3 regions of the Streptomyces sp. NPDC023481 genome follow, and region 3 is predicted to be linked to each of the others. Evidence: riboswitches for the same ligand, from Rfam matches in the RefSeq annotation. Region 3 holds a riboswitch; each other region holds the start of a gene.
What was found. Region 3 has a riboswitch for cobalamin ahead of ACZ3ZD_RS31365 (prenyltransferase/squalene oxidase repeat-containing protein). Riboswitches for the same ligand answer to the same signal wherever they lie in the genome.
Positions count from the first base shown of each region.

Region 1 (3,267 bases), on a different contig from region 3:
GCGGCGCCCACGCCATCGGCGGCATGGCAGCACAGGTGCCGGACAAGGACCCGGCCGCCCATGAGGCCGCACTCGCCAAGGTGCGGCTGGACAAGGAGCGCGAGGCGGAGGACGGCTTCGACGGCTCCTGGGTCGCCCACCCCGGCCTCGTCCCCGTCTGCCGCGAGGTCTTCGACGACGTCCTCGGCGAACGCCCCCACCAGCTCGACCGGACACGCGACGACGTGGAGGTGACGGCGGTCGACCTGCTGTCGGTGCGCCGCATCAGCGGCCCCCCGACCATGGAGGGCGTTCGCACCAATGTCGCCGTCGCCCTGCGCTACTTCGCCGCCTGGCTGCGCGGCCAGGGCGCCGTCGCCCTGTACGGGCTCATGGAGGACGCGGCGACCGCCGAGATCGCCCGCGTGCAGATCTGGCAGTGGCTGCGCCATCGGGTGGTCGACCGGGAGACGGTCCTCGGGCTGCTCGACGACGAGGCCGCCGCGCTCGGCGCCGCATACCCCTGGGCAGATGTCCAAGCGGCCCGCGCGCTGTTCGAACGAACCGCTCTGGCAGCCGAGGTGCCGCTCTTCTTCACCCCTGACGCCTACACCCGGCACCTCGTGCGCCGGACGGAGGCCAGGGCGTGAGCGGGGACATCGGGCGCATCGGCGTCGTGGGTGGCGGTCAGATGGGCGCCGGTATCGCCGAGGTCTGCGCACGAGCGGGGCTGGACACCGTGGTGTGCGAGGTCGACGCCGTCGCGGCCCGAGCCGCGCGGGACCGGGTGGCGGCCTCCCTCGACCGCGCCGTCCGGCGCGGCAAGCTGGAGGAGTCCGCCGCGCGGAACGCCCTCACCCGCCTCGTCTTCACCGGCGACCTCGAAGACCTGGCCGACCGGCAGCTCGTCGTGGAGGCCGTGGTGGAGAACCCGGACGCCAAGACCGAGGTGTTCGCCGCCCTCGACAAGATCATCGAGGACCCCGCCGCCGTCCTCGCCACCAACACCTCCTCCCTCCCGGTCATGCGACTCGGCATGGCCACGAGCCGCGCTGACCGGGTCGTAGGACTGCACTTCTTCAATCCCGTCCCCGTGCTGCCACTGGTGGAGGTCGTGACCTCGCTGCACACCTCGGCCGACACGACCGCCACGGTCGAGGATTTCGCGGCCCGCGTGCTCGGCAAGACCGTCATCCGTTCCCAGGACCGGGCCGGCTTCGTCGTCAACGCGCTGCTCATCCCCTACCTGCTGTCGGCGATCCGCATGGCGGAGTCAGGCTTCGCCACGGCCGCCGACATCGACACCGGCATGGAGCTGGGCTGCGCCCACCCGATGGGCCCGCTGAAGCTCGCGGACCTGATCGGACTGGACACCGTCGCCTCGATCGCCGAATCGCTCTACGACGAGTTCCGCGAGCCGCTCCACGCGCCTCCACCGCTGCTCCAGCGGATGGTGGAGGCCGGACTCCTCGGCCGGAAGACCGGCAGAGGGTTCCACACCTACGAACCGGTCTGAGGGCCCGGTACGGCGCGGGCCGAGGGACCCGCGCCGCCGCAGGGGATGAGGGTCCCCGGGCGGCGTGACAGGGGAAGGGCGGGAAGCGCGTGTGCGGCGGGCTTCCCGCCCTGTGCCCTGCCCGGCGCGCATCGGTCCGCCTCACCGTCCGGATGGTGGACGTCCTGCTCCCTTGTCCGACGGTGGCCCCGTAGGGTGGCGGGTGCAGCTGGTTCGCCCCGTCCGCCAGGCGGGATGCGTCGTAAGAGGGAACCCGGTGGGAATCCGGGACTGCCCCGCAGCGGTGAGCGGGAACGACCGCCGTCATACGCACTGGGCCCGGGAGGGCCTGGGAAGCGACGGCCAGTAGGAGTCCTCCTCGGTGAGGACGTGCCCGCGAGTCCGAAGACCTGCCAACTGCCCGCGCCCGGACCACTCGTGCGCGGACATCCCGGTGACCTCGAGGGCGGGTCGGCGACATACCGGACGGAGGACCGCGCCGTGCCGCGCGAGTTCGTACCCGTCCGGGTCCGTCACCCCTTCGCGCTCTCGTCCCGTCACCAGGGATCTCAGGGATTCATCTCGCGAAGGAGATCTCCGTGACCACCAAGCCCGCAGCCGCGGCAGCACGGTCCACCGTGCACGGCTACCCCCGCCAGGGACAGAGCCGGGAACTGAAGAAGGCGATCGAGGGCTACTGGAAGGGGCGCGTCACCGCCGACGCCCTCCGTGCCACCGCCTCGGAACTGCGCCGTACGAACTGGCGGCAGCTCGCCGAGGCCGGCATCGACGAGGTGCCCACCGGCGACTTCTCGTACTACGACCACGTCCTGGACACCACCGTCATGGTTGGCGCCGTCCCCGCACGCCACCGGGAGGCGGTCGCCGCCGACCCGCTCGACGGCTACTTCGCCATGGCCCGCGGCACCCAGGAGGTCGCACCGCTGGAGATGACCAAGTGGTTCGACACCAACTACCACTACCTCGTCCCCGAACTCGGCCCCGACACCGTGTTCGCCGCCGACACCACCAAGCAGGTCACCGAGCTGAAGGAAGCCCTGGCACTGGGCCTCACCGCCCGGCCCGTGCTGGTCGGCCCGGTCACCTACCTCCTCCTGGCCAAGCCCGCACCCGGCGTACCGGACGACTTCGAGCCGCTCACCCTGCTGGACCGGCTGCTGCCGGTGTACGCCGAAGTCCTCGCCGACCTGCGCGCCACGGGCGCCGAGTGGGTCCAGCTGGACGAACCCGCCCTCGTCCAGGACCGCACCCCGGCCGAACTCGACGCCGGCGGCCGCGCCTACCGCGACCTCGGCGCCCTCACCGACCGGCCCAAGCTGCTGGTCGCGTCCTACTTCGACCGGCTCGGCGAAGCCCTGCCGGTACTGGCCAAGGCACCGGTCGAGGGCCTGGCCCTGGACTTCACCGAGGCCGCCGCCGCCAACCTCGACGACCTCGCCGCCGCAGGCGGTCTGCCCGGCAAGCGGCTGGTGGCCGGCGTCGTCAACGGCCGCAACATCTGGGTCAACGACCTGGCCAAGTCCCTGTCCACCCTGGGCACCCTGCTCGGACTGGCCGACCGGGTCGACGTCTCCGCGTCCTGCTCCCTGCTGCACGTCCCGCTCGACGCCACCACGGAACGGGACATCGAGCCCCAGATCCTGCGCTGGCTCGCCTTCGCCCGGCAGAAGACGCGCGAGGTCGTCACCCTCGCCAAGGGCCTCGCCCAGGGCACCGGCACGATCACCGCCGAACTGGCCGCCAACCGCGCCGGCCTCGCCTCGCGAGCAGGC
Region 1 covers NZ_JBVHJE010000004.1:2,072-5,338, reverse strand. Annotated here, with positions in the region: gene aceB (malate synthase A) at 1-629, shown strand, start outside; gene ACZ3ZD_RS10295 (3-hydroxybutyryl-CoA dehydrogenase) at 626-1,495, shown strand; cobalamin riboswitch at 1,688-1,906, shown strand; gene metE (5-methyltetrahydropteroyltriglutamate--homocysteine S-methyltransferase) at 2,074-3,267, shown strand, end outside.
Region 1: another riboswitch for cobalamin. It lies ahead of metE (5-methyltetrahydropteroyltriglutamate--homocysteine S-methyltransferase); the one in region 3 lies ahead of ACZ3ZD_RS31365 (prenyltransferase/squalene oxidase repeat-containing protein).

Region 2 (3,267 bases), on a different contig from region 3:
TGCTCCACATCACACCAACGGCGCGGAACTCACCGTTCCGATCAACCGACCGATGAGGTGAGACCCGTACGCCCCGGGAGCAGCGCCCCCGTCCGTCGAACCGCCCACCACCGCCCCACCCCACACGGCCGGCGATTCAGGCGGGTCCGCCCAGGCAGCGGCCCCAGCCAGGACTCGATCGCCGTCGACCCGGCCACTGGCAAGGTCACCGACGTCCTGCGCTTCGCCGACTACCCGATGCCGGCCGAGCTCACCCGGTGGGGCATCGACGCCCACACCGGCACCCTGTTCGGCCTCGCCAACCAGATCGCGCTGGCCGTCCTCGCCCTGGCCCTGGTCCTGCTCACCCTCTGGGGCTACCGCATGTGGTGGCAGCGCGGCCGCGGCTCCGCCTTCGGCCGCCCGATCCCCCGCGGCGCCTGGCGGCAGGTACCGGTGTACGTGCTGGTGCCCGGCGCAGCGATGGTCGCCGTGGTCGGCTACTACGTCCCGCTGCTCGGGATCCCACTCGCCGCCTTCCTCGTCGTGGACCTCCTCCTCAGCCGAATCTCTCGCCGCCGCACCGGGCACGCACACGCCTGAACCGACCGGCCGGAGCGACGACCCCACGCCGCACGCCGCACGCCGCACGCCGCCGGGAGGAGTTCCATGAGGGGCAGGTGAACACCAACTCGTCCACAGCCGGACGTGGCGAAAGCTGCATCAGGAAATTCGCCGCCCCAGCCCGGAATCCGTCCTTCTGGTGCCGACTGCTGGACAGCGGAAAAGGCTTCGGCGAATGCGGTCCATCAACACTCCTCCCGGTTCAAGAGCCGCTGTTGGCCCTGTCCGAGACCGGCGGCAATGGCGCGCAGCTGCGATCCTTATCGTGGTCCTGCGCCACTTGCTCCTCGCGACATTGTGCTGTCGGCGCTTGCATCGTGTGACGTGCAGTGGCTCAGCAACGCGGCGAGGGAGCCGTCGACGAGGCGGTAGCGCACGACCCTACCGTCCTTCTCGCCCTCCACCGCGCCCGCGGCCCGCAGCAGACGCAGGGCCTGGGACACGGCGGTGTCCCGCATCCCGGTGACCACGGCGAGGTCAGAGACGGCGATGGGGCCCGCCTCGTGGAGGGCCAGCAGCAGGGACAGGCGTCCGGGATCGGAGAGCAGGGAGAAACGGTCGGCCCAGGCGCGTACCCGCCCGGGCTCGCCGACGGCTGCGATGGCGTCGCAGACCCGATGGCCGTCGATGGTCCGCTGCCCGGCACGTTCCGCGGGGACGAGATGCATGGGCCCATCATCGCAGTCACCGGCACCCTGCCTCCATACCTCATCAGTTGTGCAGCCTTGCAGCCGCGACCTCCTGCCTTCTAGGGTGGGCGGGCCGTGGTGTTCGGGAAGACCGGTGACAGTCCCTCAGGGACTCAGTCCGGAGCGGCCCTCGCCACTGTGATCGGGGAGTTCCCGCCCCAAGCGTTGCCACTGGCCTCACGGCCGGGAAGGCAGGGGCGGGCGCGATGACCCGTCAGCCAGGAGACCGGCCACGGCAGCACGAAACTGATCCACGAGGTGCTGGAGCGTGACCGTATGACCCTGTCCCCAGGCGTGCCCGAAACCACCGCCGCCCCTTCCTTCCGCTGGCGCCGCGAGGACACCGTCCGAACCGCCGGCCTCCTGGCTGTCATCGTCGCCCTGCACGTGGTCGCCTTCGGCATCCTCTTTTTGCTCGTCGTGCCGCACCACTACGAGGTCGGGACCAAGGCGTTCGGGGTGGGTCTGGGCATCACGGCCTACACCCTCGGTATGCGGCACGCCTTCGATGCTGACCACATCGCCGCGATCGACAACACCACCCGCAAGCTGATGGCCGACGGCCAGCGGCCGGTGTCGGTGGGCTTCTGGTTCGCGCTCGGCCACTCCAGTGTGGTGGTCGCCATGGCCGCGCTGGTCGCCGGCGGCGCGAAGCTCGCCGGCACCCTGATGAACGACGGCTCCCACACCCACCAGGTCCTCGGCACCGTCGGCACCACCGTCTCCGGAGGGTTCCTGTACCTGATCGCCGCCCTGAACCTGGTCGCTCTGGTCGGGATCGCGCGCGTCTTCAAGGCGATGCGAGCCGGACGTTACGACGAGGCGGAGCTGGAGGCCCACCTGGACTCGCGCGGCTTCATGAACCGCATTCTGGGCCGGCTCACCAAGTCCATCCGCCGTCCCGGCCAGATGTTCCCGCTCGGCTTCCTCTTCGGCATCGGCTTCGACACCACCACCGAGGTGCTGCTCCTCGCCCTGGCCGGTAACGGCGCCGCGGCCGGCCTTCCCTGGTACGCGGTCCTGTGCCTGCCGCTGCTCTTCGCGGCCGGTATGAGCCTGTTCGACACCCTGGACGGAACCTTCATGAACTTCGCCTACCAGTGGGCGTTCTCGAACCCGGTCCGCAAGGTGTTCTACAACCTCACCATCACCGGCCTGTCCATCGCAGTGGCCTTCTTCGTCGGCACGATCGAGCTGGTCGGGGTGCTGCACGACAAGCTGGGCCTCAGTGACGACGCCTCCGGCTGGATCGCGGGCCTGGACCTGGACAACGTCGGCTACGTCATCGTCGGCCTGTTCGTGGTGGTCTGGGCCGCGGCCATCGGCTACTGGCGGCTGGCCAAGGTCGAGGAGCGGTGGAACGCTCGTACCGCGGACGCAGGTTGACCTGACTCGGGCGGGCGCCGGCCACAGAAAGGCTCCCGCAAGGATCTGCCTTGCGGGAGCCTTTCGTTGTACCGCCTGCCGACGTGAAGGGTGAGAAGACGATCACGAGGCAGGACGCCTGAGGTGTGCTACGGCGTCACGGCTTGAGCAGCAGGCTGTCGCCGCGCTCCTTGGCGGCGGCGTAGCGCTTGGCCACGTCCTGCCAGTTGACGACCTGCCACATGGCCTCGATGAAGTCGACCTTCTGGTTCTTGTACTGCAGGTAGAAGGCGTGCTCCCAGGCGTCGAAGACCAGGACCGGGGTCGAGCCCTGGCCGACGTTGCCCTGGTGGTCATAGACCTGCTCGACGATGAGGCGGTCGCTCAGCGGCTCGTAGGCGAGCACACCCCAACCCGAACCCTGGGTGGTGGCCGCGGCCTTGGTCAGCTGGGCCTTGAAGCCGGCGAAGGAGCCGAAGGACTCGGTGATCGCGTCCGACAGGTCACCGACGCCGTCCTGGGCCAGGGGCTCGCCGCCGCCGTCCTTCGGGCCGGTCATGTTTTGCCAGTAGATCGAGTGCAGGATGTGGCCCGAGAGGTGGAAGGCCAG
Region 2 covers NZ_JBVHJE010000004.1:18,743-22,009, reverse strand. Annotated here, with positions in the region: partial or broken gene ACZ3ZD_RS10395 (PepSY domain-containing protein) at 46-582, shown strand; gene ACZ3ZD_RS10390 (ArsR/SmtB family transcription factor) at 864-1,271, opposite strand; cobalamin riboswitch at 1,352-1,541, shown strand; gene nicT (Nickel transporter NicT) at 1,569-2,678, shown strand; gene ACZ3ZD_RS10380 (superoxide dismutase) at 2,815-3,267, opposite strand, start outside.
Region 2: another riboswitch for cobalamin. It lies ahead of nicT (Nickel transporter NicT); the one in region 3 lies ahead of ACZ3ZD_RS31365 (prenyltransferase/squalene oxidase repeat-containing protein).

Region 3 (3,267 bases):
CTCGTTCCCGCACCGGCGAGGACGGCGGGCGGAGTCGCGTAGAGGGCCGGGTCGGTGTCGGTCTCCTCGAAGCCGAAGCCGCCGCCCTTGAGCTGGTGCCGGGACAGCCAGCCGACGGCCGCGTCCGCGCGTTCGGTGTCACCGAGAGCGCGCAGGGCCTGCGCGGCGTATGCCGTCGCGGTCACGCTGCCGGAGGAGGATCCGGTATAGCCGGGGAAGGCGCCGTCCGCTCGCTGGGTCTTGGTCAGGTAGGTGCGAGCGTGGGTGACGGCGTCGTCGTGGCCTCCGGCCTTGTGCAGCACCAGGGCGACCAAGCCGGTGGTGGCGGGGTCACCGTCGCAGTACTCGCCGGCGCGGATGAGGATGCTGGTGATGCCGCCGTCCTTGCACTGGAGTTGCGTGAGACGGTCGACGGTCGTGGCCGGGGGTGCCACCCCGGCGCGCAGGAGGGCCAGGACGGACAGGGCCTGGCCCTCGGTGTAGGACGCGGACCGGAAGTCGCCCTCGGCGGTGCAGCCCGGGTGCGCGTCGCCGGATTCGGGGCCCGCCGCGCACACGTTCTTCGTGAGGACGTCGATGAGGTCGCGCCCGCCGAGAGCACGCGGATCGCGTTCGGTGACCTCGGCGAGGAGGGCGAGGCGGGCGACGGCGGTGGCGTCCGGCGCCTGGTCGGCGCCGTTCGGGTAGCCGAAGTCGCCGACGTGGGCGGCGAGGAAGCCGGTGACCTTGTCGAGCGTGGCGCTCTCGCCGTCCACCGCGGCGAGAGCGTAGGCGGTGTCGGCGGTCAGCGCGTAGTTCGGTGTGGTTGCTCCGTCGTCGACGATGCGCTCGCCGTCGGTCAGGCGGCCCTTGAGCCATGCTGCGGCAGCGGTCAGGTCGACCGTGCCGGGGGCGCCGGTGGGCGTTCCGCCCGGGTCGGGTGTGTGGGTGGCGCCGGCGCGTACGTCGTCGGGGGTGAAGGCGGGCTTGCCCGTCGTGCCGCCGACGTCCGTGCCGCCGTAGACCCAGGCGTCGACGTCGCCGTCCTTGAGTTTGCGGTCCTTTGCGCCGTACTGGCTGTAGGTCCACTCGTCCTGGCCGGGTGACGCGGTCCAGTACGACCAGTACGCCGTCGCCTGCGGGGTCAGAACGCAGGACTCCTTGTCCGGGGTCGGGTACTGCGTGCCGGAGTGGAAAGCGCCGTAACCGATGCGGCAGATGAATGCGGGGCCGTCGTGCTGGGTGCCGGTGGTGGTGAAGCCGGCGTCGTGCAGCAGGTCGTAGCCCGTGGTGGGCGTGGTGTCGCAACCGCGCTCCACTTCGCCGCCGAACGCCCCGAAGTCGACGGCGACGACGGCACCCTTGGCCGAGGTGCAGTCACCGACACCCTCGGCGGCGGCAGGTGCCGTCGCGAAGAACGTCACGCAGGCCGCCATCAGGATGAACAGGGCGGACACGAGTGCCGTGCCTCGCGCGCCCCCGATTCTCCCGTTTCTTCGCTTCCCCGTCCGCACCACGGCCCCCTCGCGCCTGCCCGACGCGGGCGCGGACGTGGCAGAGGGCCTCCGTCGGACGAGGAGTTCCCCGCAGCCGGAAGCTGGTCGCACCACGCCGTAGTCCACGACGGCGTCTGTTGCTGTTGAACACGCCCCAGGCATTCCGGCTCGCCCGGCGGTACCGGGCCCACGGTTGCGGGTCAGCGCCGGACTTCGACCGGCTTCCCCTGGAACTTGTTGCGTATCAGCGGGATTTGAACACGTCTCACAGACACCGTCAAGGTGGTCCACCGGCCGGCCGAGGTGAACACTGGCGGCTCGGTCACGCGTCCGATACCGTCCCACTGCCGAGTGGGGGAACCCGGTGGGAATCCGGGGCTGACGCGCAGCGGTGTGGGACGGCAGGGACCGGCCCGAGCCCGAATGCCCAAGCGGTGAAGCACCTTTGGAAGCCGGTCCACGCGTTCCGGACGGCGGCCACGCCCGCTGCTCCGCAGGCCACCGTCGGCCCCGCACCGGGTCCGGCCGGCGTCCTCCGTCCAAGGAGCAGGCCATGCCCCGTTCGCTGTCCTACCGCCGTCCCGCCCTCGCCACGGCCGCCGCGCTCGGCGCCTTCGCCCTCACCACGCTGCCCGCCGCGGCCACCTCCACACCCGCGCAGATCGCCACGTCGAAGACGAACGGCGTCACCTACCTCAAGTCGCTGCAAGCGGCGGACGGTTCGTACGCCGGCTCCGGCCTGTCCAACGAGTGGGCCTTCAGCGCGTTCGCCTCGGCCGGAACCGCCGCCGTGGACGTGACGCCCGGCGGCGACCCGAGCAAGAACGCGAGAACCGTCTACCGCAACCTGCTCTCCACCGCCGGCTGGCCCTCCACCTCCCCCGTGGTCACAGACTACGAACGCGCCACGCTGAACGCCTACGCCGCGGGCATCGACCCCTCCCGCGTCTCCGCGTCCCGCAACCTGATCGCCGACATCTACGGCTACTGGCAGACCGCCGAACCCGGCTACATCGGCCCGTCCGCCAACTTCAACGGCACCGTCTTCGCGGCACTCGCCCTGAACGGTGCGAAGACCCAGTCCGGGCAGGCACGCATCCCGCAGGCCCTGCGCGATGCGGTCGTCACCCGCATCCGGGCCAACCAGCACAACGACGGCGGCTGGAACTACAGCAAGGCCGAGGGCAACCCCAGCCAGCTCTCCGCCGCGAGCGACATCGACATGACAGGGGCGGCGATGGCCGCCCTGTGCGTGTCGGGCGTGCCGAACACGGACACGGACGTCGTACAGGCCAAGGCGTTCCTGAAGAGCAAGCTCGTGCCGAACAGCGGCGCCTTCAACGCCATGTTCGGCGTCAACACCGACTCCAACGGCTGGGCGGTGTCCGGCCTGAACGCCTGCGGCATCAACCCGCAGACCGGTGACTTCCTCACCTCCATGGGCAGGACACCGGTGGACTTCCTGATCGCCCAGCAGTTCAACCCGGGCGGCGGCTTCAAGTACCTGCCGTCCGACACCTCACCGGCGGCGTACGCGTCCATCGACGGACTCCGGGCCGTGGCCGGCGGCGGCTTCACGGCCACCCCGCCGGTTCCCACGACGCCGGGTGCGCCCCAGTGGGTGAGCCAGTCCTCCCTCACCGCCGGTACGGCCACGAAGCTGGGACTCACGGTGGACGACGGCGCGGGAAACCTGAAGGTGTGCTCCGTGGCCCTCACCCCGACCGGCTCGACGACCACGCTGGGCGCCCTCCTCGACGCGGCAGCGAGCGCCGCCACGCCGTCCGGCTGC
Region 3 covers NZ_JBVHJE010000019.1:175,262-178,528, reverse strand. Annotated here, with positions in the region: gene ACZ3ZD_RS31370 (prenyltransferase/squalene oxidase repeat-containing protein) at 1-1,415, opposite strand, end outside; cobalamin riboswitch at 1,612-1,745, opposite strand; cobalamin riboswitch at 1,796-1,925, shown strand; gene ACZ3ZD_RS31365 (prenyltransferase/squalene oxidase repeat-containing protein) at 2,029-3,267, shown strand, end outside.